One region of the Rhodococcus sp. 05-340-2 genome, then DNA from elsewhere that is predicted to be linked to it. Evidence: predicted binding sites of a transcription regulator. Region 1 holds the regulator's gene; the other holds the start of a gene.
The links. Region 1 encodes HspR, which represses chaperone genes until heat shock. Its sites were predicted from a motif close to ANNTGAGTNNNNNNNACTCANNT; they were not measured.
Positions count from the first base shown of each region.

Region 2: clpB (ATP-dependent chaperone ClpB) is a predicted target of HspR. The motif match lies at 1,734-1,756, and genes of this name have one in related genera.

Region 1 covers NZ_NOYU01000010.1:89,965-93,380, reverse strand. Annotated here, with positions in the region: gene CH271_RS04735 (MarR family winged helix-turn-helix transcriptional regulator) at 1-23, shown strand, start outside; gene CH271_RS04730 (FAD-binding oxidoreductase) at 33-779, opposite strand; gene CH271_RS04725 (heat shock protein transcriptional repressor HspR) at 1,215-1,631, opposite strand; gene dnaJ (molecular chaperone DnaJ) at 1,631-2,800, opposite strand; gene grpE (nucleotide exchange factor GrpE) at 2,832-3,416, opposite strand, start outside.
Region 2 covers NZ_NOYU01000006.1:258,631-262,046, forward strand. Annotated here, with positions in the region: gene CH271_RS28340 (hypothetical protein) at 1-1,221, opposite strand, end outside; gene clpB (ATP-dependent chaperone ClpB) at 1,814-3,416, shown strand, end outside.

The sequences.
Region 1 (3,416 bases):
GACGGATTCTGCAGCTGCCCTGATTACTCGCTTCAGCGGCGGATGGCGTCGAGCGGTGTGCCGATCTCGACGAGCGCGCGCACGGTCGCCGCTTCCATTCCCGGCGAGCCGCAGACCAGGATCTGGCGATCCGGGAACGGCCCCTGCGTGGCGACGACGTCTGCCACACTGCCCTCCCAGCAATGCTCGGGCTCGAAGAACGCTGTGCTGGAACCGATCTCGGCATGAATGCGATCGTTCCATCGATCCGACGCCCACGGCTCGTGCAGTTGGTCGACGACGGGAACGACGGTCAACCACGGCAGCTCCGACGCCATCAACCACAGCATGTCCCCGGCGTACAGATCGCGAGGCGACTTGCCGCCGACGAACAGCGTCACGTTCGGTGGATGTTGGCGGCGAGTGAGGTCCAGCAGAATCGCGCGCAACGGAGCGAGGCCGGTGCCACCCGCGATCATGACGACGTCGCGCCCCGAATCGTCGACATGCAGACCGCCCTGCGGATCGCTGATCTGCCACACGTGACCGGGCCGCGTCTCGTTGACGATCGAGCCGCTCACCCACCCGGCCGGCACGGCTCGAACGTGGAATTCCAACTTTCCGTCTCGCGACGGCGGCAGCGCGGGTGAGTATCGCCGTGTCAGCGCAGCGCTCTGGGGCACTGTCACCGACACCGACTGGCCTGCCGCGAACGGCACAGCGTCGCCTTCGAGTCTGATGACCGCGAGGTCGTTCCGAAGGCGGTGATACTGAACGACCGTCGAACTCCACGCCTGCATGCCGACCAGGATAGGGGTCGAAGCGGGGTGTCTCGCAAACGCGCGTGAGGTTCGGCACCGCTGCCCCGCTCGAGGCGCGCGAGGTGCGCCCCCGCCCCGGTCGACGCCGCAAATGCGCGCGCGTTTGCCGAACGCACGCGGAATAGTGACCGATCGCCGGCGAATCCGCGCGCACCTGACGAACGCGCGCGCGTTTGCGAGGACGTGTGCAGCAGAGACCCGGGCTCAACACCCGCGGACCGACCCGACTTCAGATGCCCAGTCGACGCCAGGTTCGCCACCGCCGACGCCCCCGGTCGAGGCCGCAAATGCGCGCGCGTTTGCCGAATGCGCGCGGAATAGCGACCGATCGCCGGCGAATCCGCGCGCACCTGACGAATGCGCGCGCGTTTGCAAAACAGTGAAGGGCGAACGGTGAAGGGCGAACCCTCGAATTCAGCGCTGGTGCTTCGGCTTCCAGACCACCAGAGCGTTGCGTTGGATCGGCACCAGGTCGCGGCGATAGCTGGCGTGCACGGCCGCCAACTCCTGAGCCAGTTCGCTGATTCGCGACTGCAGAGCCTCGACCTGGTTGGTCAGCTCGATGATGCGCTTGATACCGGCCAGGTTGACGCCCTCGTCCTGCGAGAGTCGCTGCACTTCGCGGAGCAGTGCGACGTCACGCGGGGAGTAGCGTCGACCGCCGCCGGTGGTGCGATGCGGGGTGACGAGTCCGAGTCGATCGTAGGTACGCAGCGTCTGCGCATGCATGCCCGCCAATTGAGCCGCGACGGAGATCACGAAGATCTGGGCGTCGGGATCAGCTTGCCCGCCACCGGCTTTCGCGGGTCCACCCTCGGGAGGGACCGACATCACAGTGCCCACCCGGCCCGCGGGTCGAATCCGCTGGCCTTCTCGGCTTCCAGATAGGTCTTCAGAGCGTCGGTAGCAGCATCGTCGAGTTTCTGCGGGACGGCAACTTTGACGGTCACCATCAGGTCTCCGGTACCGGACTTCTTCGGGATACCGCGTCCACGCACCCGCAGCACTCGGCCGTCGACGGTGCCCGGTGGCACCTTCACTCCGACGCGACCCTCGAGGGTGGGCACCGACAGTGTCGTACCGAGCACCAGTTCTCCGTAGCTCACCGGAACGGTCACCGTCAGGTCGTCGCCGGTTCGGCCGAACACCTTGTCGGGCTTGACCCGAACCGTGACGAACAGATCGCCCGACGGCGCTCCGCGGAGGCCGGCTTCGCCCTGACCGGCGAGCCGGACCTTCTGTCCGTCACTGATACCGGCCGGGACGCGCACGGTGATGGTGCGGGTCCGGTTCTGCACTCCGGTACCGCGGCAGTCGGCGCACGGGTCGTCGATGATGGATCCGGTACCGCGGCAGTCGTCGCATGGCTCACTGAAGCCGAACGCGCCTTGGTTTCTGTTGACGACACCCTGGCCGTTGCATTTGGGGCACACCCGCGGGCTGGTTCCGGGCTTCGCGCCGCTGCCGTGGCAAGTGGTGCACGAGGACGGGCTGGTCAACCGCAAGGGGACCGTAACGCCCTGTGCCGCTTCACGGAACTGCAGTGAGGTCTCGGTTTCGACATCGCTGCCGCGTCGGGGCCGATTGTTCTGCGGGCGCTGCTGCGCGCCGCCGCGATTGAACAGGCCACCGAACAGGTCGCCGATTCCGCCGTCGCCGCCGCCTTGACCGAAGATGTCGCCGACATCGAAGGTCTGGCCGCCGCCGAATCCGCCTGCGCCGGGCGAGAATCCACCGCCGCCGCGGTTACCGAACCCGCCCGAGGCGAACAGCCGTCGTGCTTCGTCGTATTCCTTGCGCTTGGCCGGGTCGGCGAGGACGGCATGCGCCTCACTGACCGCCTTGAACTTGTTCTCGGCCGAGGCGTTGCCGGGATTGGCGTCGGGATGGTTGTCCCTGGCCAACTTTCGGTACGCCTTCTTGATCTCTTCTGCAGTCGCGCTGGAGGAAACGCCCAGCTCCTTGTAGAAGTCCTTCTCGATCCACTCCCGCTGGCTCACCGGGCGTTTCCTCCTCTCGCGCTATTTCTGTTTACTGCTCGTCGGACGCGGGTGCATCCGATTCTTGTGCTGCATCGTCCACCACGCCGACCATCGCGGTACGCAGGACGCGCTCGCCGAGCTTGTAGCCCTTGCGCATCAGCGTTCCGACGACCGGGCTGCTGCCGTCGCCCTCGTGGGAGACGGCCTCGTGGATGGCCGGGTCGAAGGCGTCGCCCTCGGCCCCGAAAGTGGTCAGGCCGATGTTCGAGAACACCCCTGCCAACTTGTCTGCCACTGCCTTGAGCGGTCCGGTTTCGAGATCACCGTGCTGGCGAGCTCGCTCGAGGTCGTCGAGAACCGGAAGAAGCTGCGAAACGACGGACGCCTTGGCGTTCTCCGCTCCGGTCTGCTTCTCACGGTCGGTGCGACGCCGGTAGTTGGCGTACTCCGCCGAGACGCGCTGCAGATCTGCGGTGAGCTCTGCGACCTGAGTGTCACGCGGGTCTTCCACGACGTCACCGTCGACGGTCCCTTCGTCCACCGAGTCGGGCTGGGGCGCAGCCCCGGTGCCCACCAGGGGCTCCGGAACTGCGTCACCTTCCCGTACTTCACCGGTCTCGGGATCGATCTTTCG
Region 2 (3,416 bases), on a different contig from region 1:
CTTTGCAATGCACTCAATGATGTCTTCTGACAGGTCGTTCCTGCTTGCGTACGCAGGCTCGGATGATCGTGCTTTTACTGCACCGCTTGTCGGGTGGACAAGGAGAATTTGGACCTCGACCCCCCGTGAGACTGCATTTTGTATCGCGAAGACGTTGGACTCGTCGAAGAAAGAATGTTTATTTGAGTAGCCATAAAACCAAACTCGCTCGCCTGCGTTGTCGATAGTTTCAGGCATCTGAATCACGTCCTTGGATCTCAGGATTGCCAGAACATCGAAGGCGTGTGGTTCCGCTTCGGCCATCTTAATGAGGCCGTCGAGATTGCTCGTGACAAGAAGTGAAGTGTTTGCGATCTTGACTGAGGTGTCCAAGCTTCTATTAGATTCAGAGTAACTTGACCGCTTGTTTCCCCAGTCGATAATCTGCAGATCGATAGTCGATCTTTCCCTAGAGAGTATTAAGCTGCGTTCAGCGTTCACTGCATCGCCGTTGGTTAATTTTTCGATTTCGGATAGTAGTGCAGCGCTCATCCTCTGTCGGGCGTTGCGAATTATATCGCCGATTTCTTGTTCATTATGCTGTGACTGGTTTGTGGCACAGTAGATGGTAAACCATGGGGTTCCGCTTCTGCTGAAGTAGACATCCGGTCCGGTGGGGTTCATTCCGAGTTCGAGCAGTAGATTGACTAGCTCACTATGGTGCCAAGGTGAATTGCGTGACTCGGCTGTAGGTAGTTCCTCCATATCTTGAATGAAAATTTGAGTGCCGTTTGGAGCTGATGAATTGAGTGTTGAAATTAGTTGTGCCATCTCGCGAATGTCAAGCTCATGAAGTATGTTACGCAATAGGATGAAATGCGTTGCCTCGGCGTCGACGAAGACGCTGCGTTTAGAGACAAGATCAGCAAATGTAACTTTCCTGGAGTGGTTATGGATCAGTGGAGGCAAAGCGAGCTTAAGCAGTGGTTCTTCGAGGTCTATTGGTATGTAAATTGGAGTCTCTTGACGCCAGGACACACCCATCATTGCCTTTGCGACCACGCCCATTCCGCACCCGATGTCGACGATGGCGTCGTTCGCGGTTAGGGCGGGGAGATTAGATAAATACTCGCATAATGACGAGAATTGTGGGTCGCCATTAACCGCGTCGGGTGTCTGCATCGGCGCAGGGGCTGCGTATCCAGCGACGTACCTCTCAAGCTTCGAGTTGTTGGAGCTCATAGAGGTCCTTCCTGTTGGCTGCTAGAAGTGTACCGGGAATCATCCAGGGCGGGACCTCTCGTCGAACACCATGCAGGCGGACGTCTGAGGTGCTGTCCCAAAGCATCTCGCTACCCAAAGGGGGGACTGCTTACGGAGGCTAGATGCAAGTACGGACTGATGTCAGTTGCGGCTCCCAATTGTTAATCTTCCCGCTTGCCAAGTCCGGCTTCTGAAGCTGTCGCCGCCACGCCCAGTACCGCGTTTCTGGGTTAAGGAGTCGATACCTCAGTCGATCGGGTTTTGGGGAAGGTGACGCAGCCCTTGGCGCAGTGCTTTGCGCCGTCAGTGTCGGATTCGGTACGGCCTTTCCTCCTAGCTCGCGCGGGCGTGAAAGCCGGTTCTTGCTTGGTCACTTCCTCAAACTTGCTGATCCGAGACCTTGAAGATTGGACGACGGTCCGGCAGCGCAGGGTTTCGAGTCATGCACGTCTTGCGTGCAACTGGCTGGGGAATCTCGCACAAAAAGTCAAGGTTGAGCGGAACAGACTCAACTTGTCTATGGTTGTACCCAGCGACAGTCTCGAATCCCACTCTCGGAAGAAGGTGACCGGTGGACAGTTTCACTCCCACCACGAAGTCGCAGGCGGCGCTCTCTGCTGCCCTGCAGGCCGCATCTGCGGCCGGTAACCCGGACATTCGTCCGGCACATTTGTTGGTGGCGTTGCTCGATCAGACCGACGGCATCGCCACACCACTGCTGAAGGCCGTCGGCGTCGACCCTGCAACGGTGCGTCGAGAAGCGCAGAACCTCGTCGACCGCCTGCCCTCGGCATCCGGTTCGACCACCACTCCGCAACTCGGCCGTGAAACCCTCGCCGCGATCACCGCCGCACAGCATCTGGCCACCGAACTCGACGACGAGTACGTCTCCACCGAACACATCATGGTGGGCCTGGCGACCGGCAGCGACGACGTCGGCAAGCTGTTGTCCGGTCACGGAGCCGGACCCAACGAGCTGCGCGACGCCTTCCAAGCCGTTCGCGGGAGTGCTCGGGTCACCAGCGCAGATCCCGAGAACACCTACCAGGCGCTGGAGAAGTACAGCACCGATCTGACCGCGCTGGCCCGAGAAGGCAAGCTCGATCCCGTCATCGGCCGCGACACCGAGATCAGGCGCGTCGTGCAGGTTCTCTCACGGCGCACCAAGAACAACCCGGTGCTCATCGGCGAACCCGGTGTCGGCAAGACGGCCATCGTCGAAGGACTCGCGCAACGCGTCATCGCCGGTGACGTACCGGAGAGCCTGCGCGGCAAGACCGTCGTCTCCCTCGACCTCGGTTCGATGGTCGCGGGCGCGAAGTTCCGCGGTGAGTTCGAGGAGCGGCTCAAAGCCGTGCTCGACGACATCAAGAACTCCGCAGGCCAGGTCATCACGTTCATCGACGAGCTGCACACCATCGTCGGAGCAGGTGCGACCGGTGAATCGGCGATGGACGCGGGCAACATGATCAAACCGATGCTCGCCCGCGGCGAACTGCGCCTCGTCGGTGCGACGACCCTCGAGGAGTACCGCAAGTACATCGAGAAGGATGCCGCCCTCGAACGACGCTTCCAGCAGGTCTACGTCGGTGAGCCGTCGGTAGAGGACACCGTCGGCATCCTGCGCGGACTCAAGGAGCGCTACGAAGTGCACCACGGCGTCCGGATCACGGACTCCGCCCTGGTCGCCGCGGCCACGCTCAGTGATCGGTACATCACCGCCCGGTTCCTGCCGGACAAGGCCATCGACCTGGTCGACGAGGCCGCGTCCCGGCTGCGCATGGAGATCGACTCACGCCCGGTCGAGATCGACGAGGTCGAACGTGCCGTCCGTCGCCTCGAAATCGAGGAGATGGCCCTGGCGAAGGAGACCGACGACGCGTCGAAGGCTCGGCTCGACAAGCTCCGCCAGGAACTTGCCGATCTGCAGGAGAAGCTCGCCGGGCTCAGCACCCGGTGGCAGAACGAGAAGAACGCCATCGACTCGGTGCGGGTTCTGAAGGAGGAGCTCGAGAACCTGCGGGGCGAATCCGACCGCGCCGAACGCGACGGCGATCTGGGTCGGGCCGCCGAGCTGCGCTACGGACGCATCCCGACTCTCGAGAAGGAGCTCGCAGCCAAGACCGAGGACTCGCCGGCTCAGGGTGACGTCATGCTCAAGGAGGAGGTGGGAC